3 regions of the Methylobacterium sp. Leaf469 genome follow, and region 2 is predicted to be linked to each of the others. Evidence: riboswitches for the same ligand, from Rfam matches in the RefSeq annotation. Region 2 holds a riboswitch; each other region holds the start of a gene.
What was found. Region 2 has a riboswitch for cobalamin ahead of ASG60_RS09225 (CbtB-domain containing protein). Riboswitches for the same ligand answer to the same signal wherever they lie in the genome.
Positions count from the first base shown of each region.

Region 1: it holds a riboswitch for cobalamin, as region 2 does, so the genes downstream of both, ASG60_RS07035 (TonB-dependent siderophore receptor) here and ASG60_RS09225 (CbtB-domain containing protein) in region 2, are expected to answer to the same signal.
Region 3: it holds a riboswitch for cobalamin, as region 2 does, so the genes downstream of both, ASG60_RS07185 (TonB-dependent siderophore receptor) here and ASG60_RS09225 (CbtB-domain containing protein) in region 2, are expected to answer to the same signal.

Region 1 is NZ_LMRE01000009.1:4,336-13,967, forward strand. Features, by position in the region: gene ASG60_RS07025 (DUF3526 domain-containing protein) at 1-902, opposite strand, end outside; gene ASG60_RS07030 (ABC transporter ATP-binding protein) at 899-1,621, opposite strand; gene ASG60_RS07035 (TonB-dependent siderophore receptor) at 1,621-3,765, opposite strand; cobalamin riboswitch at 4,115-4,324, opposite strand; gene ASG60_RS07040 (response regulator) at 4,522-6,243, opposite strand; gene ASG60_RS07045 (response regulator) at 6,243-6,704, opposite strand; gene ASG60_RS07050 (ATP-binding protein) at 6,708-8,939, opposite strand; gene ASG60_RS07055 (efflux RND transporter periplasmic adaptor subunit) at 9,293-9,632, shown strand, end outside.
Region 2 is NZ_LMRE01000012.1:291,897-301,528, forward strand. Features, by position in the region: gene ASG60_RS09180 (malonyl-CoA decarboxylase) at 1-65, opposite strand, end outside; gene ASG60_RS09185 (hypothetical protein) at 292-492, opposite strand; gene ASG60_RS09190 (MFS transporter) at 861-2,051, shown strand; gene cobD (threonine-phosphate decarboxylase CobD) at 2,044-3,039, opposite strand; gene cbiB (adenosylcobinamide-phosphate synthase CbiB) at 3,040-4,041, shown strand; gene ASG60_RS09205 (DUF3616 domain-containing protein) at 4,077-5,138, shown strand; gene ASG60_RS09210 (cobyric acid synthase) at 5,436-6,890, opposite strand; gene cobO (cob(I)yrinic acid a,c-diamide adenosyltransferase) at 6,904-7,506, opposite strand; gene cobU (bifunctional adenosylcobinamide kinase/adenosylcobinamide-phosphate guanylyltransferase) at 7,503-8,036, opposite strand; cobalamin riboswitch at 8,146-8,343, shown strand; gene ASG60_RS09225 (CbtB-domain containing protein) at 8,396-8,572, shown strand; gene ASG60_RS09230 (CbtA family protein) at 8,601-9,362, shown strand; gene ASG60_RS09235 (DUF1636 domain-containing protein) at 9,355-9,632, shown strand, end outside.
Region 3 is NZ_LMRE01000009.1:36,142-45,773, reverse strand. Features, by position in the region: gene gyrB (DNA topoisomerase (ATP-hydrolyzing) subunit B) at 1-1,170, shown strand, start outside; gene ASG60_RS07190 (peptidase) at 1,177-2,592, opposite strand; gene ASG60_RS07185 (TonB-dependent siderophore receptor) at 2,620-4,797, opposite strand; cobalamin riboswitch at 5,113-5,329, opposite strand; gene ASG60_RS07180 (hypothetical protein) at 5,519-5,728, shown strand; gene ASG60_RS07175 (DUF2147 domain-containing protein) at 6,003-6,602, shown strand; gene ASG60_RS07170 (serine hydrolase domain-containing protein) at 6,694-7,920, opposite strand; gene ASG60_RS07165 (DUF427 domain-containing protein) at 7,991-8,485, opposite strand; gene otsB (trehalose-phosphatase) at 8,623-9,378, shown strand; gene ASG60_RS07155 (glucokinase) at 9,454-9,632, shown strand, end outside.

The DNA of each region.
Region 1 (9,632 bases), on a different contig from region 2:
AGGACGGCCTTGGCCCGGTCGTCGTTCGCTTCCGCGGTGCGGTGCCCCCGGAAGGTCTCCTCGATCCGGGCGCGGGTCTCGCCGTAGGAGAGCGCCGGTGTGGTGGCGTCCACCGCGACGGTGGCGAGGCGGGGAGCGGCCACGCAGACGAGCACCCAGGCCAGCAGCGATGCCGCCAGCGCCGAGCGGGCCGTGCGGGCCGTCAGCGACAGGGTCATGGCCAGAACGAGGAACAGGGCCGCATAGGTGAGCTGTGCGGCCACCCACGGGACGAGGCGCGGCCACACCTCCCAGCCGGGCGCGTCGAGGCTCACCGCAGCGAGGCCGCCGAGGACGAGCAACGGCAGGCCGACGAGGAGGGCCAGGGCGGCGAGGAGCGCGCCGAGGCGGGCCATGAACAGCCGGCCTGGCGCAGCGCCGTTGCCGAGTGCCAGCCGCAGGGTACCGCGCTCGCGGTCGGCGGCGAAGGCGGAGAAGCCGAGGAGGATCGCGGCCAGGGGCACGATGAGCTGGACGATGTCGGCGACGCTGCCGAGGCCGGCGCGCGCGAGCGGGTTGGCGTCCTGGACCGCCCGGAAGACCGCATCGTTGAACAGGTGGGCCTCGATGCGGACCATGCGGCCGGTATAGGGCTCGATGCCGGGATCCAGGATCGCGAGCGGCGCGGACGGCTTGAACACCCACAGCCCGTAATGATCGGCCGAATGCGGGTTCTTGGCGTCCTGGCCGAGCCAGCGTCCGCGCTCGGCCTGCGCGATCGCTCTCACATCGCCGGCATCGCGCACGGCCTGTCGCCAGGCTCCGGCGAGGGCCACGCCGAGGAGCACCACCAGGACGGCACCGATCCAGCGCAGGCGGGCGTCGCGCAGGAGCTGACCGAGTTCGGCCCGGACCAGCCTCACGACGCGAGCCGCTCGATGTAGAGGCGCTCCAACGCCGCATGGTCGAGGTGTGCCGGGCTGATCTCCTCGACGATGCGTCCGGTCTGGAGCACGCCGACCCGGTCGGCGACCTCCTTGACCCGGTAGAGGTCGTGGGTCGCCATCAGCACGGTTGTGCCGCGGGCGGCGGCCGCCCGGACCACGGCCGAGAAATCCGCCGACGCGCTCGGATCGAGGCCCGAGGTCGGCTCGTCGAGGAGCAGCAGCCGGGCCCGGCGCGCCAGGGCGATGGCGATGCCGACCTTCTGGCGCATGCCCTTCGAATAGGTCGCGGCCTTGCGCGCGTGCGCCTCGGTCGCGAGACCGGCTTGCGCCAGCAGGCGGTCGGCCGCGTCGCGAGACAGGGCGAGCCCCGCCAGCGTCGTGAAGTAGCGCAGGTTCTCCCGGCCCGAGAGCGTGGGATAGAGCGCCACCTGCTCGGGGATGTAGGCGATGGCCGCCCGCGCCGCGATGGGGGCGGCGCCCGCATCGATTCCACAGACCCGGACCGTCCCGCTCTCCGCTTTCAGGAAACCCAGGATGAGGTTGATGGTCGTGGTCTTGCCGGCCCCGTTGGGGCCGAGCAGGGCGAAGACTTCGCCCGCATGTAACGTCAGGGTCAGGCCGTCGAGGGCCCTGCGACCGCCGAAGGTCATGACGACGTCGCCGATCGCCAGGACCGGTTCGTGCGACTCCAGCATCAGAACCGCACCGAGACGGTGCCGGTGAAGCGTCGCGGTGCGCCGGGATAGACCCGGAACACGTTGAGCGAGCTCTCGTAGATCTCACTGTCGAAGATATTCTCGACGTTGAAGCCGAAGCGGATGTTCTCGTAGCGGTAATACGCCAGCGCGTCGGCGACCACGTAGGCCGGCAGGACGAAACCGGTGCCGCCCGCGTCGCCGGCGCGTTCGCCGACCCCACGCACGCCGCCCCCGATCCCGAGGCCCGCGTAGGGGCCGGACTGGACTTCGTAGACGGCGAGCAGGCTGCCGCTGTGCTTGGGGATGTTGATGAGGGGGGCACCCACGGGCAGGACGTTGTCCTTCGTCACTACGGCGTCGGCGTAGACGTAGCCGCCGATGAGGCGCAGCTCCGGCGAGATCTGGCCCGTGGCCGTGAGTTCGAAGCCCTGGCTGCGCACCCCGCCCGCCGCGAGGGAGAAGCCGCTGTTGTTGGGGTCGGGCGTCAGTACGTTCTCACGCTCGATATGGAACGCCGCACCGGTGAGGCCGAGCGCCCCGCCATAGAGGTCGAGCTTGGCGCCGACCTCGTAGCCGATGCCCGTCTCGGGGGCGAACGGCACCCCGCGCGAGGCCGCCGCCGCATCTGGGCCGATGTTCGGCCGGAAGCTCGTGCCGACATTGGTGTAGAGGGAGAGTTCGGGGAGCGGCTGATAGACGAGTCCGGCGCGGGGCGTCGCGGCGGCCCGCGACTGCTCGACGTCGCTGCGCGGAATGCGCTCGCGGAACGACTGCTCGAAGAAATCGAACCGGACGCCGAGCAGCGCCTTCCATTCGGGGCTGAGCGCGATCTGGTCCTGGGCGTAGAGGGCCGTATTGGTCACCCGCTCGAGGTTGTTGCGCGGGATGGTGAGCGGCGGCAGGGGCTGGCCGTAGCGCGGGTTGTAGATGTCGATGGAAAACGAGTTCTGCCGGACGTTCGAGCGCAGATAGACCGTGCGGCTGTCGGTGCTCTCGCGCTCGAAGCCGAGGAGCAGGGTGTGCGCCAGGGGCCCGGTGGCGAAGCGGCCGACCACCTCGGCCTGGCCGATGGCGGTGTCCCACCGGTAGTCCCGGAAGTTGCGGTCGCGGGAGACCGTGCGGTTGTCGGCCGCGATGGCGCGGACCTCGGCGGATTCGCCCTCGAGTGTGCCGGTGTTGAAATGTGCGCCGAGCCGCATCTGCCAATCGGCGTCGAAGCGGTGCTCCAAGCGGACCTGCAGGGTGTTCGAAGTCTGCTCGGTGCTCTGGCCCGGCTCGCCGAGGAAGCGCGAGATCGGCAGGAAGCCGAGCTGCCGGTTGATGGCGATCACGCCCCGGTCGAACACGATGCGGTTGCGCACGAATTCGGTCTCGACGGTGACCTTGGTGTCAGGCGTGATCTGCCAGCTGATGGACGGCGCCACGAACAGCCGGTCGCCGTCGACGAAATCGCGAAAGCTGTTCTGGCGCCCGCCCGCGAAGTTGAAGCGGTACTGGACCGTCTTGTCCTCGTTGAGGGCGCCGCCGGCATCCACGGTGCCGCGGAACTGCTCGAAGCTGCCCCAGAGGCCGCCCATCTCGACGAAGCGCTCGGCCGTCGGCTGCTTGGTGATGATGTTGACCACGCCGCCGGGATCGCTGCGCCCGAACAGGGCGCCGCCCGCGCCCTTCAGCACCTCGATACGCTCGACGTTCTGGGTGTCGGGCGGCGGCGGGAACCCTCGGTTGATGGCAAAGCCGTTCTTGAAGATCTCGGACGTGGTCACGCCGCGCACGGCGTAGCTGAAGACCGTCAGGCCGCCGAAGTTGTTCTGCTGGGCGACGCCGGGGGTGTAGTTGAACACCTGGTCGACTCGCGTCGCGGCCAGATCGGTGATGACCTCGCGCGAGGCAACCGTGACGACCTGGGGCACGTCGCGCTGGGGCGTGTCGGTCTTGGTGCTGCTCACGGCGCGCGCCGCGCTGAAACCCGGCGTCGGTCCGATCAACCCGATGGCGCCTTCCGGCACGTTGAGGCCGATGCCGGTGCCCTCCACCGTGAGGGTGTCCAGGGTGACCGCCGTCTCCTCGGCACGGACCGACGGCGTCAGGGACAGGGCCGCGAGGGCGACGCCGAGGCGCAGGCCGTTTTTCAGGAGCATCGTATCGGGTCTCGAACGGGATGAGCGCCGCTCCAGCCCGTCGCCCGATGAGGGGACGCCCCCCGGCACCGGCTCAGGAGCCTGAATGGCGTTTGAAACATTATTACGTTGCGAAGCTTGGCCATGCAAGCTGAAACCTTGCACGCCGAAATCAAGCAAGCCGAGTTCGGGCACGGGCTCCGTGTCGCCGGGCCGGTTCTGAGCGGGAACGCTTTCGGGGAAGGGGTGATCGATCGCGGCCATCAACACCATCCAAATGGTTCTGGACGTGTCAGGCAGAGCAGCACGGGCGCGCGCCGACCATGACGGGCCGACGTCGATCATGCGACCCACCGGAGCACCCCGCCCGAGAGACGTTCGTCGCCAAGGCAGGTCTCCTGGCTCACGGATCGACGCCCCTGCCTGGCCTTCCCGGTGCATGGCACCAGTGACCGTTCTCGGCAGCGGCTCACCGCTCACAGTTGCGGGGGCAGCTTCGGCATCGCCCGGATGGGCTCGACCGAATTCCCTCTTAGCTCGCGATCCGAGGACCGCGAGAACCTTGACGGCTGTACGGTTCCATCCGGGTCCGGAGAAGTCAAGGCCGAGCGCCCTCGGCCGCCGATTGGAACGTCACGGCGCGAGACCTGCCGGGCCGAGACACGCAGGATCGTGGCGAGCCCCGGCGCCGCGCACACCGAGGACGAAGGCGGCGAGGTCCAGGACGCCAGCCGGCTGTCTTCCTCGAAACCCGCGGATCCGGGGCGGACGATCGATTCAGCTGCCGGAGGAGCCGCCCGAGACCAGGCGCAGACCGGGCGCGGGTCGATTCACGATGGCCTCCCCGACCTTGCGTTCCAACTCGCCGTCCCGGAACGGTTTCTGAACGATACTGTCGGCGCCGACCGCGCCGACCTTCATCAGGGCCGTGGTGTCCGCATAGCCGGTGACGAACAGAATCGGCAGGCTGGGCCAGCGTTTGCGGATCTCGGTGGCGACCTCGGCCCCATTCATGCCCGGCATCGCGAAGTCCAGCACCACGAGATCGACGCAAGGGTCCGCCTCGAGGGACGCCAGTCCCGCGAGGCCCGAGCCCGCCTCGCGCACCGCGTGACCGGCCTCCGCGAGGCGGGTGGTGGTGACCTCACGCACAGCCGTGTCGTCATCGACGACGAGCAGGACCGATTGTCCGCCCGGCAAGCGGCCAAGCCCGCATGCGGTCATGTGGGGGGCCTCGTGGACGGCGCTCGTTCCGTCCTCGACGCGGGGCAGGTAGACTCGGATCGAGGTCCCCTCCCCGACGATCGTGTCGATGCGGATGCCGCCGCCTGACTGCTTCACGAAGCCGTAGGCCTGGGCGAGCCCGAGCCCCGAACCCTTGCCCACCTCCTTGGTGGTGAAGAACGGCTCGAAGGCGCGCGCCACCACCTCCGGCGGCATGCCCGTTCCCGTGTCGCTGACGGCCACCATCACGTACTCGCCCGGCATCGGCTGCTCGGGGCGCGTCTGGGGGCCGGTGACCGTGACGTTGGCCGTCTCGATGGTCAGACATCCCCCGACCACCATGGCGTCGCGCGCGTTGATGGCGAGGTTGAGGATGACGAGTTCGATCTGGGTCGCATCCACCAAGGCCGGCCACAGGTCGGGCTGCAGGGTCGTCTCGATGCGCACCGCGCCGCCGATGGAGCTCTGGAGCAGGTCGCGCATGGAGGCGACGGTCTGGTTCAGACTGACCGGGGTGGGCTCCAGCCTCTGGCGGCGGGAGAAGGCGAGGAGCTGCGCCGTGAGATTCGCGCCCCGATCCGCCGCTCCCTTCATCATCGCGAGCCGACGCTTCGAGCGCTCGGTCGAGACTTCGCGCCCGAGGAACTCGATGTTGCCCGAGATGACGGTGAGCAGGTTGTTGAAGTCGTGCGCGACACCGCTCGTGAGCTGCCCGACGGCCTCCAGGCGCTGGGCGAGGCGCAGGGCCTCTTCCACCCGCTCGCGCTCGACGATCTGCATCTGCAATTCGGCGTTCGAGGTGGCGAGTTCCCGCGTCCGCTCGGCGATGCGGAGTTCCAGCGTATCGTTGAGGGCCTGAAGCGCGGCCTCCGCCCGACGCTTGTCGGCCTTCGCCTGGGCCTCCGCCAACGCCCGCAGGACGGTGCGTGGAAGACGCTCGAGGCGCTGCTTCGTGATGTAGTCGACGGCGCCGTTCTTCAACGCCTCGACGGCGGTCTCCTCGCCGAGGGTGCCGGACACGAAGACAAACGGCGTGTCCGGGCACTGCTCCCGGGCGACGGCGAGGGCGCTGATGCCGTCGAAGGTCGGCAGGACGAAATCGGCGAGGATCAAGTCATGACGGCCCGGTAGGGCGGCGGCGGCGAAATCGGGGCGGTCCATCACCCGATCGATCACGTAGGGGCGCCCCATGCCGTCGAGGGCGGCCTCCACCAGTTCGGCGTCGAGATCGCTGTCCTCCAGGTGGAGGATGCGGATCGCGTCGTCGGCGTCCATCAGGTGTTCGATGGCCAGCCTCCCTTGTGCGGCGGCGGCTCGTTCAGGACGGCCCAGAACACGCCGAGTTCCTGGATGGCCGAGAAGAATTCGTTGAACCCAACGGGCTTCACCACGAATGCGTTCACCCCGAGGTCGTAGGAGCGCACCACGTCGGTCTCTTCGCGCGAGGAGGTGAGCATCACCACCGGGATGGACCGGGTCTGCGGATCGCCCTTCACCTTGGCCAGGACCTCCAAGCCATCGACCTTGGGCAGCTTCAGGTCGAGCAGGATCACGGCCGGGTCCTGCAACGCCCGGTTCACGTGTGCGCCGCGCCTGTAGACGAAATCGAGGGCCTCCGCCCCGTCCCGGCAGATGACGATTTCGTTGGCGAGCTGACCCGCTTCCAGTGCCGCGAGCGTGAGCTCGATGTCGTTGGGATTGTCTTCGACGAGAAGGATCGGTTTCAGGTTGGCCATCTCTCAGGGTGCCTCGCCCCGCAAGGGCAGCGTGAAGTGGAAGGTCGCGCCCTCGCCGAGCCGGCCCTCGGCCCAGGTCCGGCCGCCATGGCGCTCGACGATGCGGCGCACGTTGGCGAGCCCGATGCCGGTGCCCTCGAACTCCTCGACTCGGTGCAGGCGCTGGAACACGCCGAAGAGCTTGTCGACATAGGTCATGTCGAAGCCGACCCCGTTGTCGCGGACGAAGAAGACGGCCTCGCCGTCTTTTGGGGGAAGCCGTCCGATCTCGATGACCGCCTCGGGTCGGTTCCGGCTGTACTTCAGCGCGTTCGAAAGCAGGTTCTCGATGACGAGGCGCAGCATGAACGGGTCGGCGTAGGCACGGCCCAGGGGCCCGATCTCCCAGCGCACGACGTGTGCGGGCGCCGCATCGCGCAGAACCTTGCGCCGGACCTCCTCAACCAGGGCGTTCATGTCGCCCGATACCCGGTTCAGGGCGTTGCGGCCCATCTGCGAGAAGGCCAACAGGTTGTCCACGAGGGTTCCGGCCGAGAACGCCGCCTCGATGATGGTGTCGACGTAGTGCCGGCCCTTGTCCGACAGGTTGGCGCCCTCGCGGGTCTTCAGGAGGTTCGAGTAGCCGACGATGTGGCGGAACGGGGCCCGCAGGTCGTGGCTGACCGAGTAGGAGAATGCCTCCAGCTCTTTGTTGGAGCGCTGGAGCTCCTCGCTCAGCGCGGCCAGTTCTTCCGCCCGGCGCAGCACGATCCCGAGGACCGAGGCGCGCAGATCCTTGGCCGCCTCGATCTCCGGGACGCTCCAGGGGAGCGCGCGCCCCTTCAGCGTTTCCTTCCAAATCTCGAACGACTTTCGCGGATGCAGGCGGTCGGGGCCGCCCTCCGGATCGGGCGTCGCCGGCTTGACCGGATTGCCGCCCCACTTCACCGTCCGCACCACCTCCGGCCGGAACCAGAGGATGTAGCTCGCGTACTTCTTGGAAACCGAGATCGCGAGCAGGCCGCTGGCCTCGGTGGCGAAGGCCGCGGCCGCCGGCAGAAGCTCCGACAGCGACTCCGTGGCGAAGACCTCCGCCGCATCGCCCTCGACCGAGAGCCAGTCGTACAGGGTCCGGACCTCGGCCTCGGAAGGCGTCGTGCCGATGATGCGGCAATGGTCGCCCGTGACGATGGCGGCTCCCGCCGCGTTCACCAGCGCCAGGACGTCGTCGGGATGCTTCAACAAACCGTCGACGAAGCTGTCCTCCTCGGCCATGAACCCGAGGAGCCGCGCCTGGACCGCCCCGAGTGCCAAGCGCTGCTCGGCCTGGGCGCCCCGCTCGCGGGCGGAGAGTTGCAGGGCGAAGATCTGGGTGAGGACGTCGCAGGCGTTGCGCGCCTGCAGGGGCACCCGGTGCGGGGTGCGGTTGTGGCAGGAGATCAGGCCCCAGAGCGTGTCGTCGACGAGGATCGACACCGACATGGACGCCATCGTGCCCATGTTGCGCATGTACTCGACGTGCACGGGCGAGACGCTGCGCAGGACGGATTGACTGAGATCGAGGGGCGTACCCGCCGGCGTCAGGGGCGGCGTGATCGGGACCGCCGCGTATCCGGCATCCGGGATGATGCGCAGGCGGTTGCGGCGGTAGAGTTCACGCGCCTGGGCCGGGATGTCGGAGGCGGGAAAGCGCAGATCGAGGTAGGACGGCAGGACCCCGTTTCCGTTCTCGGCCAGCACGGTGCCGTGCCAGTCCCGGTCGAAACGGTAGACCAGCGCCCGATCGAAGCCGGTGATGTGCCGGATGTCCTCGGCGACGATGTCGCAAAGCTCCTCGATGGAGCGGGCCACCCGCAGACGCTGTACGAAGGCACGCAGCCGTGGCGTCAGGGCATCGAGCCCCTCCTCGACGGAGGCATCCGCCTCTTCGAGTTCGAGCACGACGAGGTCGTCGACCCGGTGTGCCGCGACCTCGTAGGTCTGCCGGGCACCCGCCGGGCCGAGCGTCACCGTGCGCAGGTAGTGGGCCCCGTCCTCGGCCGGCGCAGCGTCGAGGTAACGGCGCACCACCGCGACCAACTCGGGCAGGACAGCATCGAGGCTCGCGCCGGCGACGACCCGAGCCGGCGCGTTCGCACTAGCCTGCGCCACGACGAGGCTCGCTGCGTCCAGGGTCAGCAGGAAGCCGTGGGGCTGCACGCTGCCGACGATGTGGATGGGCTCGCGGTCGCAGGCCGTGAGGTCGATCCTCGGCATCGTGTCCATCCGTGGCTTCAACCGGAACAGTCTCCCGCGATGGCGGCTCGTCGGAGCCGGAGGTTTGGGATCATGTAACACTGCGTAACTTCCCCGCCTACGCGCCAACGCCACGGATCGGTCCGTTTGTGAGGGCTCAAAAGTCACATCCGTGCGATGGGCCCGACCGAGCTCGACCGGGACCGCCATCCGGTCGCTGCGATCGGAGGTTCCGGCTTTCGTGGGAGCACGCGCCGCGCCGCCGCTCCGTCGCAGTCCCGGAAGCGCGCGCAGCGACCATTGACGGCAGCGTCGCGCCATAATAAATGTCGAACATAATTTAAAACGTGCCGGTTCGGTGCGAGGAGGCGGGCATGAATGCGAGATGGGTGCTTGGGCTGGGCGCATTGGCGCTCGCGGCCTGCTCGCCGGCCGAGACCGCCGTGTCTCCGGAGCCACCGCTGGTGCAGACCGTCGCGGTCGTGCCCGGGGTGGGGGGCGTCGCCCGCTACACCGGGGTGATCCGAGCCCGCACCGAGAGCAACCTCGGCTTCCGGGTCGGCGGCAAGATCTTCGAGCGCCTCGTCGATCCGGGCGACCGGGTGACGCGTGGCCAGCCGCTGATGCGCCTCGATCGGACCGACTTCACCCTCGCGCTCAATGCCGCGCGCGCCTCCGTCGAAGCGGCGCGTGCGCAGATGATCAAGGCCCGGG
Region 2 (9,632 bases):
ATGAGGTCGCGGCCGCGGTCGCTGATGGTCTGCAGCAGATCGCCGAAGAAAGAGATCGCCGCCATGGAAGCTGCCCGTCCCCGTGCTGGCGCCCGGACCGGGCGTATCCACCCCACGCATCCGCGCAGGGTTCGACGAACCTTCTATGACGGCCCCGCTCGAAGGACCAGGGACCGAAGCGGGTTCGCAGTCACGGCCCCCAAGCTTCGGCGAGGGATGGACGAAGGTTCTTTCCGCGGAACCGCCGAACGCCTGCGTGGACTCGGATACGAGAAAGGAACGCCGTATCCCTCAGCTCGCATCCCCGCCGGCAATGATCTCGGCCCGGTCGGCCCGCTCCCGCCAATCCTCGACCCCGTGCTGGCGCGCGAAGCGCAATTCGGCAGCGCGCAGGGCCCGCATGGGATCGCGGGCTCGGACAATGGCCACGGAGCCGACGGGGAACGGTACCCCGAGAATCTCCTTGGCGAACTCGATACGGTAATTCGGCATGCGAGGCTCCGTCATCGGACCCGGCACCGCGCTCCGGTGGAACGAAGCGTGGCATCACCCGATCCCGTTCACGATCAGACCGCAAGAATCCGCGTATTCCAAGAGCCTCGCCCGGCTTGTACGCCGTCTTCGGGTGGCCTTGGCCGTCAAATCGTGCAGTCCCTACCTCGAAAACATGAGAACGGGCTCATCCGAAGGTAACGGTCCTGCGACGACGCGTCCGGCCGGCCCGCTCCACCGGCCTTGCCGACACGGCCCGCTGGGCCTTACTCACCCCTCCTCACCCCGATCGGAAGGTTTTCGGCCATGACGCTTTCGGCCATGCCAGAGACGTGCGCTTGGTGCCCGGCGGCGACACGGGGCGCGGCATGAGCGGAACAGCACCGGCGACGGACCACGACTTCACCCTTCGGGCACGCCTCGGCCTCACCCTCATCGCCGGGGGCGCCGTGGCGAACATCTACTACAACCAGCCCCTTCTCGCCCTGCTGGTGAGCGAATTCGGTGACCGGGCGGCAGTCCTGGTGCCGACCGCTTCCCTCGTCGGCTACGGTCTCGGCATCCTGTGCCTCGTGCCCATCGGCGACAGCCTGCCGCGGCGCGGCCTGATCCTGGCGCAGATGCTCGGCCTCGCCGTGGCCCTCCTGGCGGCGGCCATGAGTCCCAACCTCGGAGCGCTCGCAGGAGCGAGCCTCGCCATCGGGTTCCTCGCCTCGGCCGCGCAGCAGGCGGTGCCATTCGCCGCCGAACTCGCCCCCGACGCCACCCGAGGCCGCATGGTCGGCCAAGTGATGACCGGGCTCCTCAGCGGCATCCTCCTGGCGCGGACGGTGAGTGGCTTCGTAGGCGCGCAATACGGCTGGCGCGCGGTGTTCTACGCCGCCAGCGCCGTGGCGCTGATCATCGCCGGGATCGCCGCCGCGACCCTGCCGCGCACGGCCCAGACCAGGCCCCTGCGCTACCGCGCCCTGATGGTGTCGATCCTCCATCTGGTTCGCACCCAGCCGGCCCTGCGCCGCTCCAGCCTGTGCCAGGGATTGCTGTTTGCGAGCTTCAACGCGTTCTGGACGACCCTCGCCCTCCTGGTCGAAGCGCCGCCCTTCGATCTCACGGCGGCCGGCGCCGGGCTGTTCGGCGTCATCGGGGTCGTCGGCGCGTTCATCGCGCCGGTCTCGGGCCGCTACACCGACCGGCGCGGCGCCCGGCCCGTGGTGGTGGCCGGCAGCCTGTTCGTGGTGGCGGCCTTCGTGGTCCTGTGGGCCGGCGGCAACATCTCCCTCGTGGCCGTGGGGCTCGGCGTTCTCCTCATCGACATCGGCCTCAACGGCGCACTCATCGCCAACCAGACCCGGGTCTACGCCCTCGTCCCGGGCGCGCGCGGACGGGTGAACACGGTTCTTTTCACGGTGATGTTCGTGTTCGGGGCGCTCGGGGCCTTCGCCGGCAGCCAAGCCTTCCTCATGGCCGGCTGGCCCGGCGTCTGCGCCGTGGGCCTCGCCCTCTCGGGCGCAGGCCTCCTCGTCGCGATCCTCGAGCCCGGGACGCCGAAGGTTACCTGAGGACCCGGGAGAGCCGGCACCATTCGGTCCTGTCCGCCGGCAGGCCGAAGCGCAGGCGCGCGGGGGCCGCGGCGAAGCGCCGGACGTAGATCCCGGCGGCGCCGAGTCGCGCGAACAGTTCCGGCCCGTTCGGGAAGTCCGCCGTGCGGAACAGGCGGGTTCCGCCGACCACCCGCCCACCGGCGCGGGCGATCATCCGGTCGAGGCGTCCCGCATCGGCACCGCGCGCGACCGACGCGGCGCGGCGCCACTCGGCATCGGCGAGCGCCGCCCGGCCGATGGCCAGCGCCGGTCCCGACACCGCCCAGGGGCCGAGCGCCTCCGCAAGGCGGCCCGCAAGGGTAGGCTCCGCCAGGGCGAAGCCGAGTCGAATGCCAGCGAGCCCATAGGTCTTGCCGAAGGAGCGCAGGACCACGAGACCCGGCCGGAGATGCGGCCCGAGGGAGTCGACGGTTTCGAGATCCGCGAAGGCTTCGTCCACCACCAGGAGGCCGCCACGTGCCGCCAGCCGATCCGCGTGCGTGCGGAGCGTGGCGCCGTCCCAGGTCCGCCCGTCGGGGTTGTTCGGATTGACCACCACCACGACGTCGGCCTCCGCGTCGAGCGTCGACACGGCCACGACGGAATGGCCGGCCCTCCCCCACGCGGCCGCGTGCTCGGCATAGGTCGGCCCCACCACGGCGACACGGGCGCGGGGCCACAGGCGCGGCAGGGTCTCGATGAGGATCTGCGTGCCGGGGGCGGCCGCGATCCCGCGCGGATCGGCGACACCGTAGGCCCGGGCCGCCGCCGCGTTCAGGGCCGCGAGGTCGGCCGACGACGGCAGGCGGTGGAACACGCTGGCCTCGAGGGGCGGACACGGGTAGGGCACCGGATTGATCCCCGTCGAGAGGTCGATCCACGGTGTCGGCGCATCCGGGAACAGGGTGCGCGCCGCGTCGAGATCGCCGCCATGCGCGATGGGGACTGGCTCGCTGACCGAACCCACATGCCCTGGACCGCCTTCACCCATCCGCCCGATACGCTCGCCATCCTGCTGCTCGCCCTGACCGTCGAGGCGGCCGCCGGCTATCCCGACCGGCTCTACAGGGCGCTCGGCCACCCTGTCACCTGGATCGGCGCCCTCATCGGCCGGCTCGACGGGGGGCTGAACCGCGGCGGCCCCGCCCGTCGCCGCGCCATGGGCGTGCTGGCCACCCTCATCCTTCTCACCGTGGTCGCCGCCGTCGCCTTCGGACTGACGGTGGGCGCATCCCTGCTCGGCCAGTGGGGCGGCACCGCCATCCTCGCTTTCCTCTGCGCCAGCCTGCCGGCCCAACGTAGCCTGCACGACCACGTCGCCCGCGTGGCGGCGGATCTTCGTGACGACGGCTTGACGGGCGGGCGCGTCGCCGTGTCGATGATCGTCGGACGCAATCCCGAAACCCTCAACGAGGCCGGCATCTGCCGGGCCGCCATCGAGAGTCTCGCCGAGAACTTCTCCGACGGGATCGTGGCGCCGGCATTCTGGATCGGCGTCGGCGGCCTGCCGGGCGGCGCGCTCTACAAGGCGATCAACACCGCCGACAGCATGATCGGCCATCGCACCCCGCGCCACGAAGCCTACGGCTGGGCCGCCGCCCGCCTCGACGACTTCGTCAACCTGCCGGCCTCGCGCCTCGCCGGCGGACTCATCGTCGTGGCGGCGCTGTTTCAGGGCGGCGCCTCGCCGGGCGCGGCATGGCGGGCCCTCCGGCGCGACGCCCGACGCCACCGCTCGCCCAACGCCGGGTGGCCCGAGGCCGCCATGGCCGGAGCCCTCGGCCTGCGGCTCGCCGGTCCGCGCGTCTACGGCGCGACCTCAGTCGAGGATGCCTGGATGGGCGATGGCCGCGCCGAGGCGGGCCCGGCCGACGTGGAGCGGGCCCTCGCCCTCTATCGCACGGCGTGCCTCCTGCTGTTCGGCCTCACCGCGGTGACGTTCGCCCTCGTCGCGGTTGCGCTGCTATGAGCACGGCCACGCCGCCCGTCCGTCGGAGATACCGCATGATTCGTCCTTCCCTCGTCGCTGCCGCATGGGGACTGGCGTTCCTGTCGCCGGCCCGGGCCGAGATGCTGCAGCCCGTGGGGCAGCCCTACGCGGTCGCCGAGGGACTGGCGGGCGAGATCACGAAGAAGAAGACCAAGCCGGCCGAGGACATCAGCGGCATCGCCTGCGCGCCGGCCGAAGCCGGTCGGCGCAACTGCGTCGTGGTGGACGACGAGGCGGCGGGCGCCCAGTTCGTCACCCTCCAGGGCACGACGCTGACCCCGGGCGCCGTCGTCGACATCGTCGGCCGCAAGCCGCCCACCACCACCGTCGGCGCGCCCCCGACCACGGGCGACTGCACCCTGGGCCAAGGCGCGTACCGCGAGATGGACGGCGAGGCCGTGGCGTATGCGGCACCCGACTTCTACGTCACCGGCTCGCATGGCTGCAGCCGTCGGGGGCGGGAGTTCAAGCTCTCCACCGCGATCCTCGCGCGCCTGCGCGCCGACGCCACCGGGACCAGGGTGGAGACCACCTACCGCCTCGGCGACGCCCTGCGAAATGCAGATACGGTGGGCGCGTATTTTCTGAAGGATCTGGAACCCCGCGAGGGCGGCAAGCCGCTCTTCGGTCTCAACGTCGAGGGCCTCGCGGTCATCGGCGACACTCTCTACGCGGGTCTCCGCGCGCCCGTCATCGACGGACGGGCCTTCCTCGTCTCCGTACCCGTCGCGCCCCTGTTCGCCCCCGGCGACGCGCCGCTCGACGTCAAGCCGACGACGATCCCCCTCGCCCTCGGGGCCGAGGCCGGCATCCGCGATCTCACCGCCCTGCCGGACGGGCGCCTTCTCGTCCTCTCGGGTCCGACCCGCAACGGCTTGTCGGTGCCATATGGACTGTTCCTCGCGGATCCGTCGTCCGGCAAGGTCACGGCGCTCGGCACCCTCGCGCCATTGGACGGCGATGATTCCAGGGCGAAGCCCGAAGGCGTCGCGCGCCTCGGCCCAGGCCGGGTGCTGGTGGTGTTCGACAGCGTAGTGAACGGCGGGCCGCGCGAATACGCGGTGGCGATCCCGTAGGCGGCCGGCTCGGCGCATCAGGACGGGTCGAACCGATATTGCTCCGGCCTGACCGACCGCCGGCGTGCTTCGACGCGCAGTACCGCGGCGGAGCACCGACAGTACCGAGAACCATCAGGCCCGCAGCCCGAGACAACCCGCGAGGTCCTAGACCGGGGCCAAGGCGCGCCAGTGCGGATGCGCGGCGTGGCATCCTGCACGATGAAGCCGCGGGAATTGCCGACGGAGTCGATGACGGCGATGCCGGCAGCCGCGCCAGTCCTCCGCAAGGATCGGCCCCACCACGTGCCTGACCCGCTACGACGCCAGGACGAGCAGCCGGTCGCAATCCACATGGATTTCGAGGTGGTCGGCGAGCGCGTCGAGCACGGTCTCGATCCCCGCCTCGTAGGCGTCGCCGCCGGACCGGGCGCCGAGGCGCGCGAGCCACGCGGCGCGCTGCGCGTCGTCGGCGAACAGGCCATGCACGTAGGTGCCGGCGACCCGGCCGTCGGCCGAAATCGCCCCGTCCGGGCGACCATCGGCGAAACGAACGAGCGGGCGCACCGCGTCGGGCCCGGTGGTATCGCCCAGGTGCATCTCGTAGCCCGAGAACGGTACGCCGTCGGGCAACGAGGTGCCGGTGACGGCCTCGAGGCGCTTGACCGGGGTCATCACCGTCTCGACGTCGAGGAGCCCAAGACCCGGCACCGTCCGGGGGGCGCCCTCAATCCCGTGCGGGTCGGCGAGGCGGCGCCCAAGCATCTGGTAGCCGCCGCAGAGGCCGAGCACCCGGCCGCCGCGCCGGACATGGGCGGCGAGATCGATATCCCAGCCCTCGGACCGAAAGACATCGAGGTCCGCGATGGTGGTCTTCGAGCCCGGCAGGAGCACGAGGTCGGCCACGGGGATCGGCTCCCCCGGACGAACCAGAACCACGGAGACGTTCGGCTCGCCCCGCAGAGGATCGAGATCGTCGAAATTGGCGATGCGCGGCAGGACGGGGACGGCCACCACCGTGCGACCCGCCGCGCCTGCTTCGGAGCCGACCAGTCCCAGAACGTCCTCCGCGGGCAGGCGGACGGCGGACGGAAAATGCGGGATCAGCCCGAGGCTGGGCCAACCCGTGTGGCGGGCGATGAGGTCCATGCCGTCGGCGAACAGGCTCGGATCGCCGCGGAAGCGGTTGACGAGGAAGCCCCGGATCATCGCCGCGTCGGCCGGGTCGATCACCGCCTTCGTGCCGACGAGGCTGGCGATGACGCCGCCGCGGTCGATGTCGCCGAGCAGGATCACCGGCGTGTTCGACGCGCGGGCAAAGCCCATATTGGCGATGTCGCCGGCGCGCAGATTCACCTCCGACGCCGAGCCGGCGCCCTCGACCACGACGAGGTCGGCCTCGGCTTTCAGATGGGTGAAACTTTCGAGCACGGCCCCGAGGAGGCGCGGCTTCCAGCCCTGGTAGTCCCGGGCCGCGGCCTGGCCGACCATCCGGCCCTGCACCACGATCTGGCTGCCGGTCTCGCTCTGGGGCTTGAGGAGGACCGGGTTCATGTGGACCGAGGGCGCCACTCCGGCGGCCCTCGCCTGAAGCGCCTGGGCCCGTCCGATCTCGCCGCCATCGGCCGTGACGGCGGCGTTGTTCGACATGTTCTGCGGCTTGAACGGCCGCACCCGCAGCCCGCGCCGGGCGAAGGCGCGGCACAGACCGGCGACGATGAGGGATTTGCCGACATCCGAACCGGTGCCCTGGATCATGATGGCGCGGGTCATGACGGCTGGAACCTCAAAACTCGATCCCCTCCTGCGCCTTCACGCCCGCCGCGAAGTGGTGCTTCACGGAGCCCATCTCGGTGACGAGGTCGGCGGCCTCGACGAGGGCCGGCTTGGCATTGCGGCCGGTGACGATGACGTGGAGGTCCGGTCGGCGTGCCCGGAACGCCGCCACCACGTCGTCGATGGGCAGGTAGTCGTAGCGCAGCGCGATGTTGAGTTCGTCCAGCACCACGAGGCGGATGCTCGGATCGGCCATGAGATCCAGGGCCTTCGTCCAGGCGTGCTCGGCCGCCGCGATGTCGCGGGCCTTGTCCTGGGTCTCCCAGGTGAAGCCCTCGCCGAGGGTGTGCCAGTCGATCTGGTTCCCGAAGGCCTTCAAGGCGTGCTTCTCGCCCGTGTCCCAGGCGCCCTTGATGAACTGCACCACGCCGACCCGCCAGCCGTGGCCCAGCGCCCGCAGCATCAGGCCCAGGGCCGCCGTGGTCTTGCCCTTGCCGGGACCCGTGTTGACGATGAGGAGGCCCTTCTCGATGGTCTTCTCCGCCACCTCGGCATCCTGCACGGCCTTGCGCTTCTCCATCTTCTCCCGATGGCGGTCGGCGGCGTCGCTCATGCGTGGTCTCCATGTTGGGGTTTCACGATCATCGGCAGCCCCGCCACCATGAACACGACGCGGTCGGCCTGTGCGGCGAGGCGCTGATGAAGCCGCCCTGCCGCGTCGCGGAAGCGGCGGGCGAGGGCATTGTCGGGCACGATGCCGAGGCCGACCTCGCTGCCGACCAGGACCACCGGCCCCGGCGCGTCGGCGCAAGCGGAGAGCAGCGCCCCGGTCGCGGCCTCGACGTCGGCCTCCGCCAGGATCAGGTTGGTGAGCCAGAGGGTGAGGCAATCCACCAGTACCGGTCCGCGCGCGGCCGCGACCGCCTCGGGCAGGTCGATCGGCACGTCCTGCGTGATCCAGTCGGCCGACCTTCGGGTGCGGTGGAGGGCGATGCGGTCGCGCATCTCGTCGTCCCAGGCCTGGGCCGTTGCGAGATACAGCCAGGGTGGCGGCTGCGCCTCGATCACCCCCTCGGCATGGACGCTCTTGCCCGAGCGCGCGCCGCCGAGGACGAGGGTCACACGGGGGAATATCTCGGTCATGGGGGGGACGGCTGCCGCATAGGGCTTCTTTAGCCCGAAACGCCCTTGTGTGGTCAAAGGCGATGCAAACGGCACAGCGGCGCGTTGTCAGGGATCGCGCGACCGCGTAGAAGCATCGGGATCGGACGGTGCCCCGGCGACGGGGTGAAAAGGGAACGCGGTGAGGGGCAAGCGCCTTGAAACCGCGGCTGCCCCCGCAACTGTGAGCGGCGACGGGCCTGCCATCGGCCACCGGAGCGATCCGGGAAGGCGGCAGGTTCCGGATGACCCGCGAGCCAGGAGACCTGCCGTCCGGCACCGGGGACCTTCGTCCTCACCTTCGACCACGGCCGCCGGCGGGGCGGCCAGGAGATCAACCGATGTCGACCAACACCCTCGTTCTGACCGGCACCCGCACCAACGAGCGCCTCGGGGCCGTTCTCGTCGCCGCGTTCCTCGGCCTCGGCCTCGTGTTCATGGCGGGCTTCGCCCCGGCGATGGCGCTCCACAACGCGGCGCACGATTTCCGCCACACCCAGAATTTTCCCTGCCACTGAGCGCCTGGCGCCTGAAGGCAGACACCCCATGATCATCCGGCTCGTGTCGGCGGCCCTGGTCGCCGGCTTCCTCGCGGCTATCGTCGCGACGGGCCTGCAGCTCGCCCTGACCTCTCCGCTCATCATCGCGGCTGAGCGTTACGAGACGCAGGCTCAAGCCCCCGTATCGCCCCCCGCGCCGGGATTCGCATCCCTCGTGGTGCGGGTGCATGGCGGACACGATCACGGCGCGAAGGACCCGGGCGTGTCCGGCGGCGAGACCGCGCCCGCCTGGCAGCCCGGACCCGGACTGCCGCGCATGGCGTTCACGGCGCTCGCCACCCTGGTGGGCGGCGTCGGGTATGCCCTGCTGCTCGGCGCAGTGCTGCTGGCCTGCGGGCGCGAACCGACGCCCGAGACCGGCCTGCGCTTCGCCGTGGCGGGCTTCCTCGCCGTCGCCCTGGCGCCGGCCCTCGGCCTGCCGCCGGAACTACCGGGCATGGACGCCGCCCCCCTCGCCGATCGTCAGTTCTGGTGGGTGATGACCGCCGTCGCCACCGCCATGGGGCTCTACCTCATCGCCATCCGCCGCGCGCCGATCTCCATCGCGGGCGGCCTCGTCCTGATCGTGGCACCACACCTCGCCGGAGCACCCGAGACGAGCCACGCGGCTTCCGCCCTGCCGGCGGGCTACGCGGCCCAGTTCGCCGCACGCTCGCTCGGGATCGCCTTCGTGTTCTGGGCGGTCATCGGGCTCGCCTACGGCTGGGCCTGGGCCCTGTTCGGTCGCAAGGCGACGGCGCATGCCTGACGTGGTCACCCTCTACGTCTGCACCGCCTGCCGTACGGCGGGCGACCCGGCGGAACCCCGCGCCGGTGCGCGCCTCCTCGACGCGCTCCGGGAGGCTGTCGGTGAGCACGGCCAGACCGGCCTTCGGATCGAAGGCGTCGAGTGCCTCTCCGTCTGCAAGCGGCCATGCACGGTGGCGGTGGCCTCGGAAGGGCGCTGGACCTACGTCTACGGCGACCTCGACGCCACCGAATCCGCCCGGATCATCCTCGAAGGGGTCGGCCTCTACGG
Region 3 (9,632 bases), on a different contig from region 2:
CCGTCGAAGTGCGAGATCCTCCTGGTGGAGGGCGATTCCGCCGGCGGTTCGGCCAAGCAGGGTCGCGACCGCACCTTCCAGGCGGTTCTCCCCTTGCGCGGAAAGATCCTCAACGTCGAGCGGGTGCGCGCCGACCGGATGCTGTCGTCGGACCAGATCGGCACGTTGATCACGGCGCTCGGCGCCGGCATCGGCCGCTCGTCCACGGACCGCGAGGGCTTCAACCCGGAGAAGCTGCGCTACCACCGCATCATCATCATGACCGACGCGGATGTCGACGGCTCGCACATCCGCACCCTGCTGCTGACGTTCTTCTACCGGCAGATGCCGGAGGTGATCGAGCGCGGGCACCTCTACATCGCCCAGCCGCCCCTCTACAAAGCCTCGAAGGGCAAGCGGGAAATCTACCTCAAGGACGAGCGCGCGCTCGAGGACTACCTCATCGACGCGGGCGTCGACGGGGCGGTGCTGCGCCTGGCCTCCGGCACCGAGTTCGGCGGCCAGCAACTGAAGGCCCTCGTCGAGGAGGCGCGCCAGTTCCGCGGCCTGATGCAGGCGCTCCACACCCGCTACGACCGCGCCGTGGTCGAGCAGGCGATGATCGCCGGCGCCTTCCGGGTCAATGTCGACGAGAACGCGGCGGAGGCCGAGGTTCTGGCCGACCGGGTGGCCCGACGCCTCGACCGGATCGCCGACGACATCGAGCAGGGCTGGGAAGGCTCCGTCAGCGAGGGCGGCTACGTCATGAGCCGGACCTTGCGCGGGGTGCGTCAGGTCGCGACCCTTGATGCCGGGCTCATCGCCTCGCAGGAAGCGACGCGGCTCGCCGACCGGGCCGAGGCCCTGCGCGAGATCTATCACGAGCCCGTCACCTACGCCCGCAAGGGCGACGAGACGACCCTGCACGGCCCCGTCGGCCTGTTCGAGGCGGTGATGGCGTTCGGCCGCAAGGGTCTCCAGCTCCAGCGCTACAAGGGTCTGGGCGAGATGACCGCCCAGCAGCTCTGGGAGACCACCCTCGACCGCGACGTGCGCTCGCTCCTCCAAGTGAAGGTCAAGGACACCCAGGACGCCGACGACCTGTTCGTGAAGCTCATGGGCGACGTGGTCGAGCCCCGCCGCGAGTTCATCCAGGACAACGCGCTCAGCGTCGCCAACCTCGACGTGTGAGGCGCGTCATCGAGACGGCGCGGGGCGGCGCAGACGCCGCCAGCCGAGCACGATCCCCGTGAGAGCGATGCCGGCGCCGAGCCCGTTCAGGGTCCACAGGACGAGGTCCCAGGCCGGGCGGTGGCGCGTCAGGATCGCGAAATCGAAGCGGTGGGGGGCGGAGAACAGCCAGCGGTTGGCCCGGCCACTTCGGTCGAGACGCATCAGGATCTCGCCCGTTTCCGGGTCGAGATAGGCCGAGGTCTCCGCCGGATCGTCGAACCGGACGCGCAACACCGGCAGCACCCGTGTCTCGTGGTGCGGGTACCAATAGGCGTCGTAGGCCGTCAGGGTCTCGGCCGCGACGACCTGCGCGCCCGGCAGGATGCGCGCCGCCGCCGTGCTCAAGGATTGCGGCGCCACAGGCGGTTCGACATGGCGTCGCCCGTCCGCATTGGTGGCGACCGCGTGGACCTGTTCGGCGATGCCGGTGAACCGAATCTCGACGGGACCGGACACGGCGACGGTGCGCAGGGCGTCGAAGCCGGGGAGGGGCGCTTCTCCCATGACGGCGCTCCGCATGGCGGGTGTTGGGCTCGGCCCGGAGAACCAGCGGTTCGGGTTCATCGACAGCCAACCGCTCGCGACCCAGCCGAGGAGCGCCACGCCGCCGACGATCCCGAACAGGTGATGCCAACGCATAACGCCGCGATAGGGCGAGACTCCCATAGCGTAGGGCCGGCGCAGGCGCAGGCGCCAGACCCCGAGGACGAAACCGCTCAGGACACCGGCCACGGCGATGCCGGAGATCCACAGCACCACGTCGCGCCACAGCTCGGCCCGGGCCCGCAGGGGCGTGAGGTAGATCCAGTGCGGGATCGACCCGAGCCAGTTCCAGCCGCGCGCGAACCGCGTCGTCTCTAAAACGACGGCGCCGGTGACCTGCGAGACGTAGCGCTCGGTGCCGGCGGAATCGTCGTGGGCGACGACGTGGAACGGGCGGAACGGATCGTAGCGCGCCGTCACGGTCCACTGGTCGCGCTGGATCGTCGTCACGCTGGGGTTCGGACCGGTCCCACCCCGGGCCCGAACGAGGGCCAGCGCTTCCACCCCCGACAAGGGTCCCAGCACCGCGCCGGTCTCGGCCGAGACCGTCCCGAGTTCGCCCGTCGGGAGGATGGTCCGGTAGACCGGCGCATCGCCGCGCATGCCGAGCGACAGGGCGAGGGGCAGGCGCGTCAGGCCGAGGGGCTTCAGCGCCGCGTCGGGGCCGAGCCGCACCCGATCCCAGGCGATGGGGGGCAGGCCGGCGAGCCGCGCCGCCTCCGTCAGGTTGGGGAAGGGGACGTACATCATCACCAGGCCCGATAGGACCCAGGTGGCGAGGAACATCCCCGTGGCGATGCCGAGCCAGCGGTGGCCGAGGATCAGCCACCGCTGCATTGGTTTCGGGAGGCGGCGCACGGCGCGTCAGAAGCTGACGCTGTAGGCGACCTCGAACGAGCGTGGCCGGCCGAGGAGCCAGTTTGTGCCGACCCCGTTCACGGCGTTGCCGCTGATGGCGTAGACCGTGTCGGCGAGGTTGTAGGCCCGCACCGACAGGCGCGAGGCCGGCCCGACCTGATAGTCGAGCCCGGCATTGAGCAGGGCGTAGTCCGGGCGCCGGGCCATGTTGCCGAAATCGCTGAAGGTCTCGCCGACATACTGCACGCCGATGCGCGCCTCCCAGGCCGGGGCGAAGGCCCAGTTCACCCAGAGGTTGGCGACGCGCTCCGGCACGTCGATGGGCTGACGACCGGCATAGGACACCACCGCACCAGCCACCGCCTGATTGAAATCGTCGTACTGGGCGTGGAGGAGGGCGACGTTGGCATCCACCCGCCAGGCGTCGAACAGGTGAAGGGACACGGCCGCCTCGACGCCCTGCGAGGATTGCCGGCCGACCTGGGTCGAGACGGTGGGCTGGCCCGGCACGGTGGAGACGAGGTTGTCCTTGACGATGCGGTAGCCGGCGAGCGTCCACTCGGCCAGCCCCCCGAAGGCGATGCCCTTGGCGCCGACCTCGACCTGCTGGCCGGTGGAGAGGCGGAAGTTCGCCAGACTCTGCGACAGGGTGATGAGGCTCCCCACCGGATCGGTGGCGGTGGCGTATTGGGCGTAGAGGGAGAGGTCGGGCGTCGGGGCGTAGACGGCACCGAAGCGGTAGCTCAGGGCCTGGAAGTCGCGCTGGAAGGTGGCGCCGGAGACGAGGTTCCGGCGGTTCAGGGTCGGGGCGTCGAAGCGCACGCCCGTCAGCAGCGAGAGCTGATCCGACAGGATCAGGCGGTTCTCGGCGAAGACCGAGGCCTGGTTGGTCGACGTGGCATAGGCGGGCGAGGCGCGGCCGTTGGCCGGGAACAGGCCGGGATCGTAGGCGAACGGATCGACGCTCGTGGTGAGACCGCCGCCCTCGGACTGGAAGTTGTTAGTGTGCCGGAAGGCGATGTGATTGACGTCGAACCCGGCCAGAAATTCGTTGCGGAACCCGAACAGGGTGCCCCGGACCGTCGCGTCGAGGCGGTTCCCGACCTGCTCCTGCTGGTGGTAGATTTCGGTGTAACTCGAACGGTCGATCAAGCCGGTGCCTCGGTTGAAGGCGTATTGCTCGACGTCGAGCCACTGGCGCCGGCTCTGGAGCCGGTAGGCGGTGTTGCGCACGGTGATGTCGGCGCTCGGGCTCCACTCGGTCCTGAGCTGGGTCCAGTTGTCCGTCCAAAAAATCTTGGCGTCGCGGACGTTGTAGTTGTTGAACCGGATGGAATCGAGGATCCGCCCGTTGACCAGCGGCGTACCCCAGTAGCGGGCGGGCTCCTGGTAGCCGAGGTCGTGGCTGAGTGTGAAGGCGAGGTCGGGGGCCGCCTGCAAGGTCAGCGCGCCGGAGACCGCGAGGTTGCGAAAATCTCCGTCGGGCTGCATCCAGCCGCCGGACCGGTTGCCGCTGATGTTGAAGCGGTAGGCCAGGGCCTCACCGATGGGGCCGCCGGAATCGAGGGCGAGGCGGGCGAGACCGTCCGAGCCCAGGGCCGCGCGGGCCTCGTTGATGGGCGTGAACACCGGCTTCTTCGTCACCACGTTGACGACGCCGCCGATGGCCCCGTCGCCGTAGAGTACCGAGGCCGGGCCGCGCAGGACCTCGATGCGCTCGACGTTCCAGGTGTCGAACGGGAAGGTGACGGTGCCGGCGCCCACGTAGAGGCGCGTGCCGTCGTAGAGCTGCTGGATCGAGTTCGGGCCGGCGAATCCGCGCGCCGTGAAGGCCCCATTGCCGTTGCCGGGGGCCGCCACGGTGGTGATGCCGGTGGCGTTCTCTGTCACGGCCTCCGCGACGGTGTTCTGGCCACGCCGGCGCGCGGTCTCGCCCGCGATCACGTCGACGCTGGCCGGCGTCTCCAGGGGCGTCAGACCGAGGCGGCTGGCGCCGCGATCCACCGTGCGCAGGTTGAGCCCGGCGGGCGCGACGCCGGAACCGGCCACCGACAGGGTGTCGAGGGTGACGGCCGGCTCCTGCGCCGAGGCCGCGAGGGGAGCGAGGACAAGGAGAAGACATCCTCCGACGATCCCGGGACCGGGACCGGGATGATGCGCGAGGCAGGAGTGTGGAAACAGCATGGCGATGCGAATTGTCCGAGGGCGCGCGACGTACGCGACGACGCTTCCACCACGCCTAAAACGAATGTTATAGTGTTACAATCGTTCAGTCCTGGCCAAGCCCTTTCGTGCGACGACGCATGAGCTCGACGGCCGCACGGGTGCGGTACGCGATCACGATCGATAGGCAATGAAGGCAGTGGTTCGGGCGGGCGCATGCGGAAACGGCGGGCGCGCACGGGGCGCGGTGTGGCACGTCACCGCGAACGAGGCCGATCCGTTCGCGGCATGCGAACGCCCCGACACCCATCAGGACACCCCGCCCGATGCGTTTCGCGTGTGACCACGACTGACGGCAGGTCTCCTGGCTCGCGGGTCACCGCCCTCTCATCGTCTTCCCAGGCCGGGATCTTGGCAGATCCGGAAGACCCAGTGACGTGTTGATGATGGGCTCGCCGCTTACAGTTGCGGGGGCAGCCGCGGCATCGGGGCAAAGCCCTCACCGCGTTCCCTTTTGATCCTCCGGAGAGGAACCGTCACGGTTACGCTAGGACTTCGCCGATCACCCCGTCAAGCCGAAGCGCGGATCGTGACGGTCGATCCAGCGGCAAAGCGGAATTCCAGGCACACCAACGAACCGACGACGACCAAGCACCGAAAACGACGTTGACGCTTGATTGGAGTTATTCTAATTAAGAACGGCACGGGTGGAGCGACTGCCCATCCGACCGGGAGAGACACGATGACCAGCAACCACAGCATCGCCTGCGAGAGCTGCCGCTTCTTCGACGATCACAAGCTCAACGGCGGCGCGGCAGCCGGCGATGCGGGCCTGTGCCGCTTCAATCCGCCCGTGAGCCAGCCGGAGCCGAAGTCCCCGGGCCTTTGGCCGGTGGTGGCGTCCAAGGATTGGTGCGGTCACTTCACGGCCGAGATGACCGCTGCCGAATAAGCGCGCCCCCATCACGAAGCCCCAAGAGCTGGCGCGAAAGCGCCGGCTTTTTGCGTTCGGGCCCGGACCGACGACCTGGGAGCCGGATTCCGGCAATGGCAGGGCGTCGTGGTCATGATCCGGTCACCTTCGCGTCCGAAGGCGGGGCATCACCGCACGGGGCGACGACCGCGTGTGGCCCGGTGACGGTCGTCCGGCGCGGCTCCGGCGGGCCGACACGACACGGCTGATGGCGCCGCCCGGCAGGTTTTCGAAGTTTGAGGATGTCCAACAGATGATCGACCGATCGACCCTCGCCGCTCTGGCCGGCCTGACCCTGGCCGCGCTGCCCGGGTCCGCCCTGGCCGCCACGCCCAACGACGCGACCGGGACCTACCTCACCGAGGATGGCCGCGCGAGAATCCGCGTCGAGAAATGCGGTCCGCAGAACACCAACCTGTGCGGCTACGTCGTCTGGCTGAAGGTGCCGTTGAACGACAAGGGCCAGCCCCGCGTCGACTTCAAGAATCCTGACACCAAGAAGCAGGCACGCCCGTCGCTGGGGCACCAGCTCATCATGGGTCTGAAGCCGGATGCCGACGCCCGTTACGCCGGGAAGATCTACAACGCCGACGAGGGCAAGTTCTACGACGTGACCATGTGGGCCGATCAGCCCACCGAATTGTCCGTGCGGGGCTGCATGCTCGGGTTCCTGTGCGGATCGCAGACCTGGAGCAAGGTCAACGACGTGGTTCCGGGCCAGCTCACCGCGGCGACGAACCAGCCCGGCGGCCCGCGTTCCGACGCCGAATGGGCGCCCAAGCCCGCGGCCCCGAAGCCCGGCGCGAAGCCGGCCGCTCCCGGAACCGCACCCGCCGCCCCCGCGGCGGAGTAGGATCGCGCGTCGCCCGCATCGGGCGGCAGGACTCATCGGGAAAATTTCGAGCCGGCTTCGCCCAGCGGAGCCGGCTTTTTGTAGCTCTGGATCAGTCCACCAGGGCGGTGTAGATCAGCACCCGCAACTCCCGGCGGATCGGCAGGGCCGAGGACGGGATGAGCTGGGCGAGGAGCACCACCGCGAGATCCTCGGCCGGGTCGACCCAGAAGGCGGTGCTGGCGAGCCCGCCCCAGGCGGCCTCGCCGGGCGTTCCGACGATCTGCGCACGGGCCGGATCGAGCATCACCGAGAAGCCGAGCCCGAAACCGATGCCCGTATAGGCCGTCTCGGAGAAGCGCGGCTGGCCCATGGCGGCCAGATCGCCGCCGAGGTGGTTCGTGAGCATGAGATCGACGGTCTTGCGCCCCAGCAGCCGCACGCCGTCGAGTTCTCCGCGCGCCAGGAGGAAGCGGCAGAAGCGCATGTAGTCCCCCGCCGTGGAGACGAGGCCGCCGCCGCCGGAGGCCACCACCGGCGGACGCGCGAACCGGCTCCCGACGCAATCGTCGTAGAGCTTCAGGCTGCGCTCGCGAAACAGACTGTAATTCGCCGCGAACCGCTCGACCTTGTCGGGTGGAACGAAGAAATCCGTGTCGAGCATGCCGAGCGGCGCCAGGACGCGCTCCCGCATGAACTCCGCGAAGTCCTGGCCGGACACGACCGCGACGAGGTAACCGAGGACGTCCGTGGCGACGCTGTAGTTCCACTCGGCCCCGGGCTGGGCCAGCAGGGGCTGGCGGGCAAGGCGCTCCACCACGGTGGCGAGGCTGTCGGTCTGCGCCTCGCCGAAATCGACGCCGTTCTGGCGGTAGAGGCCATCGACGAGGGTGGCCTCCATGAAGCCGTAGGTCAGGCCGGAGGTATGGGTGAGGAGGTCGCGGATGGTGATGGCGCGCTGCGCCGGCTCGCTGTCGAACTTCACCCGGTTGCCGCCGGTGAGCACCCGCATGTCGGAGAAGTCCGGCAGGAAACGGGTGATGGGATCGTCGAGCTGGAAGCGCCCCTCTTCGTAGAGCATCATCACCGCCACCGAGGTGAGCGGCTTCGTCATCGAATAGATGCGCGCGATGGTGTCGGGGGCGAACGGCTTCTCCCGGGCGATGTCGGCGAGACCGTGGGTGCGGAAATACGCGGTCTTGCCCGCCCGCGCGACCATCACCGAGAGGCCGGCGAGCTTCCCGTCGGCCACCAGCCGCTCCATCCAGCCGTCGATCCGCCCCAGGCGATCCGGGCACAGCCCCACCGCCCGTGCCTCGACGTCGATCTCACCGTGCATGCCATCGCTCCATCACACCGTGACGGCATGTAGCCGGGCCTGGCGGGGACGCAACCCCGGCGCCATGGCCCTACCAACCCATGGAGCCGGGACCACCCTTGAACGGGCCGACGAGGCCCGGCGTGATCCAACCGCCGTAGAACCCGCCGGGCTGCGGCGTGGCGCGGACATCGCCGACGAAGCAGCCGTCCATCGGTCCGGCATAGAAGGCGAGGTATCCGGTAATGGCGCGAAAATCCGCTGTGGGATCGGGATAGGCCCAGGCCGCCCCCTCGGCGCGGCGCCCGCCGGCCGAGACGTCGTGGAGCACGGCGCGGCCCTTCCACTCGCAGAGGCCGGCCCGGCGCGGCGGGCCGAGCACGCCCGGGGCCACGTCGGCGGGCGGGATGTAGTAGGTCGGCGGATGGCAGGTCTCGAGGACGCGCCAGCCCACCACCGTGCTGGCGATGGTCTCGCCCGAGAACACCACCCGCAAGCGCCGGGCGACGCGCTCCAGGCGGGGCGGCCGCGGGTAATCCCAGACGCTCTCCTCGTCGGGACCGGGGTGAATCGGTGTCGGCCACATGCGCAGCGGGCTCCTGGCGTCGGGATACGGATGCGTGAGTTAGGGCACGGCGTGGGCCGCGCCCCGTTTTCCACTGGCGCGCGTCATGCTAGCGCAGGCCGGTCTTGGATGGAGGGACGCGAAGCGTGACCGAGAGCGTGACCGAGCCGACCGACTTCGCCCTCTACCTCGACTTCGACGGGACCCTCGTGGAAATCGCCCCCCGGCCCGATCTGGTCCGGGTCGATCCGGCCCTGCCGGGCGCCCTGGAGCGGCTGCGCACCCGCCTCGGCGGCGCGCTCGCCGTCGTCACCGGTCGGCCCATCGGGGTGATCGACGATTTCCTGGCGCCGGCCCGGTTCGATATCGCCGGCCTGCATGGGGTCGAGCGGCGGGTCGACGGCGTCGTGAGCGGGGGAGGCGCCGAGAACCATCCGGAACTGCGTGCCCGCATGGCCGGCCTGACCGCGGCCGTCGCCGGGCTCGATGCCGTTCTGATCGAAGACAAGGGCGCGTCGGTGGCGGTGCATTGGCGCCTCGCCAGTCCGGCCGACGCGGCGCTCGCGGAAGCGGCGGTCAAGATCACCGCCGATGCCCTGGGTGCCGCCTACCGGCTCCAGCTCGGCAAGGCGGTGGGTGAGATCGTGCCCGCCTCGGCCACCAAGGGCCAGGCCATCCGGGTGTTCGCGCAAGCCCCGCCCTATGCCGGCCGCCGGGCGATCTTCCTCGGCGACGACCTCACCGACGAGAAGGCCTTCGCGGTGGTCAACGCGAGCGGGGGCGTCAGCGTCCGCATCGGCGCGGCCGAAACCATCGCCACACGGCGCCTCGCCACCCCGGAGGACGTGCGCCGGCTGCTCTACGCCTGGGCCGACGGGGCCCCCATCGATCCCGACGCCCTGCCGCCGGCCTGACCCGGCCGCACCCAGAACGGCCACACCCGCGTCACCCACACCTGAGAACCCGGCCTTTTTCGAAAAGGAGCGCGCATGTTCGAATTTCCGGTCCTCGTCGGCGATATCGGCGGCACCAACGCCCGCTTCGCCGTGGTGCCGAAGTCCGGTGCACAGCCGCGCCTTCTCGCCCATGTCGAGACGGCCGGCCATCCAGACCCTAGCGCCGCGATCCGGGCGGCGCTCGCCGAAGGTGGCGGTCCGCCGCCGCGCTC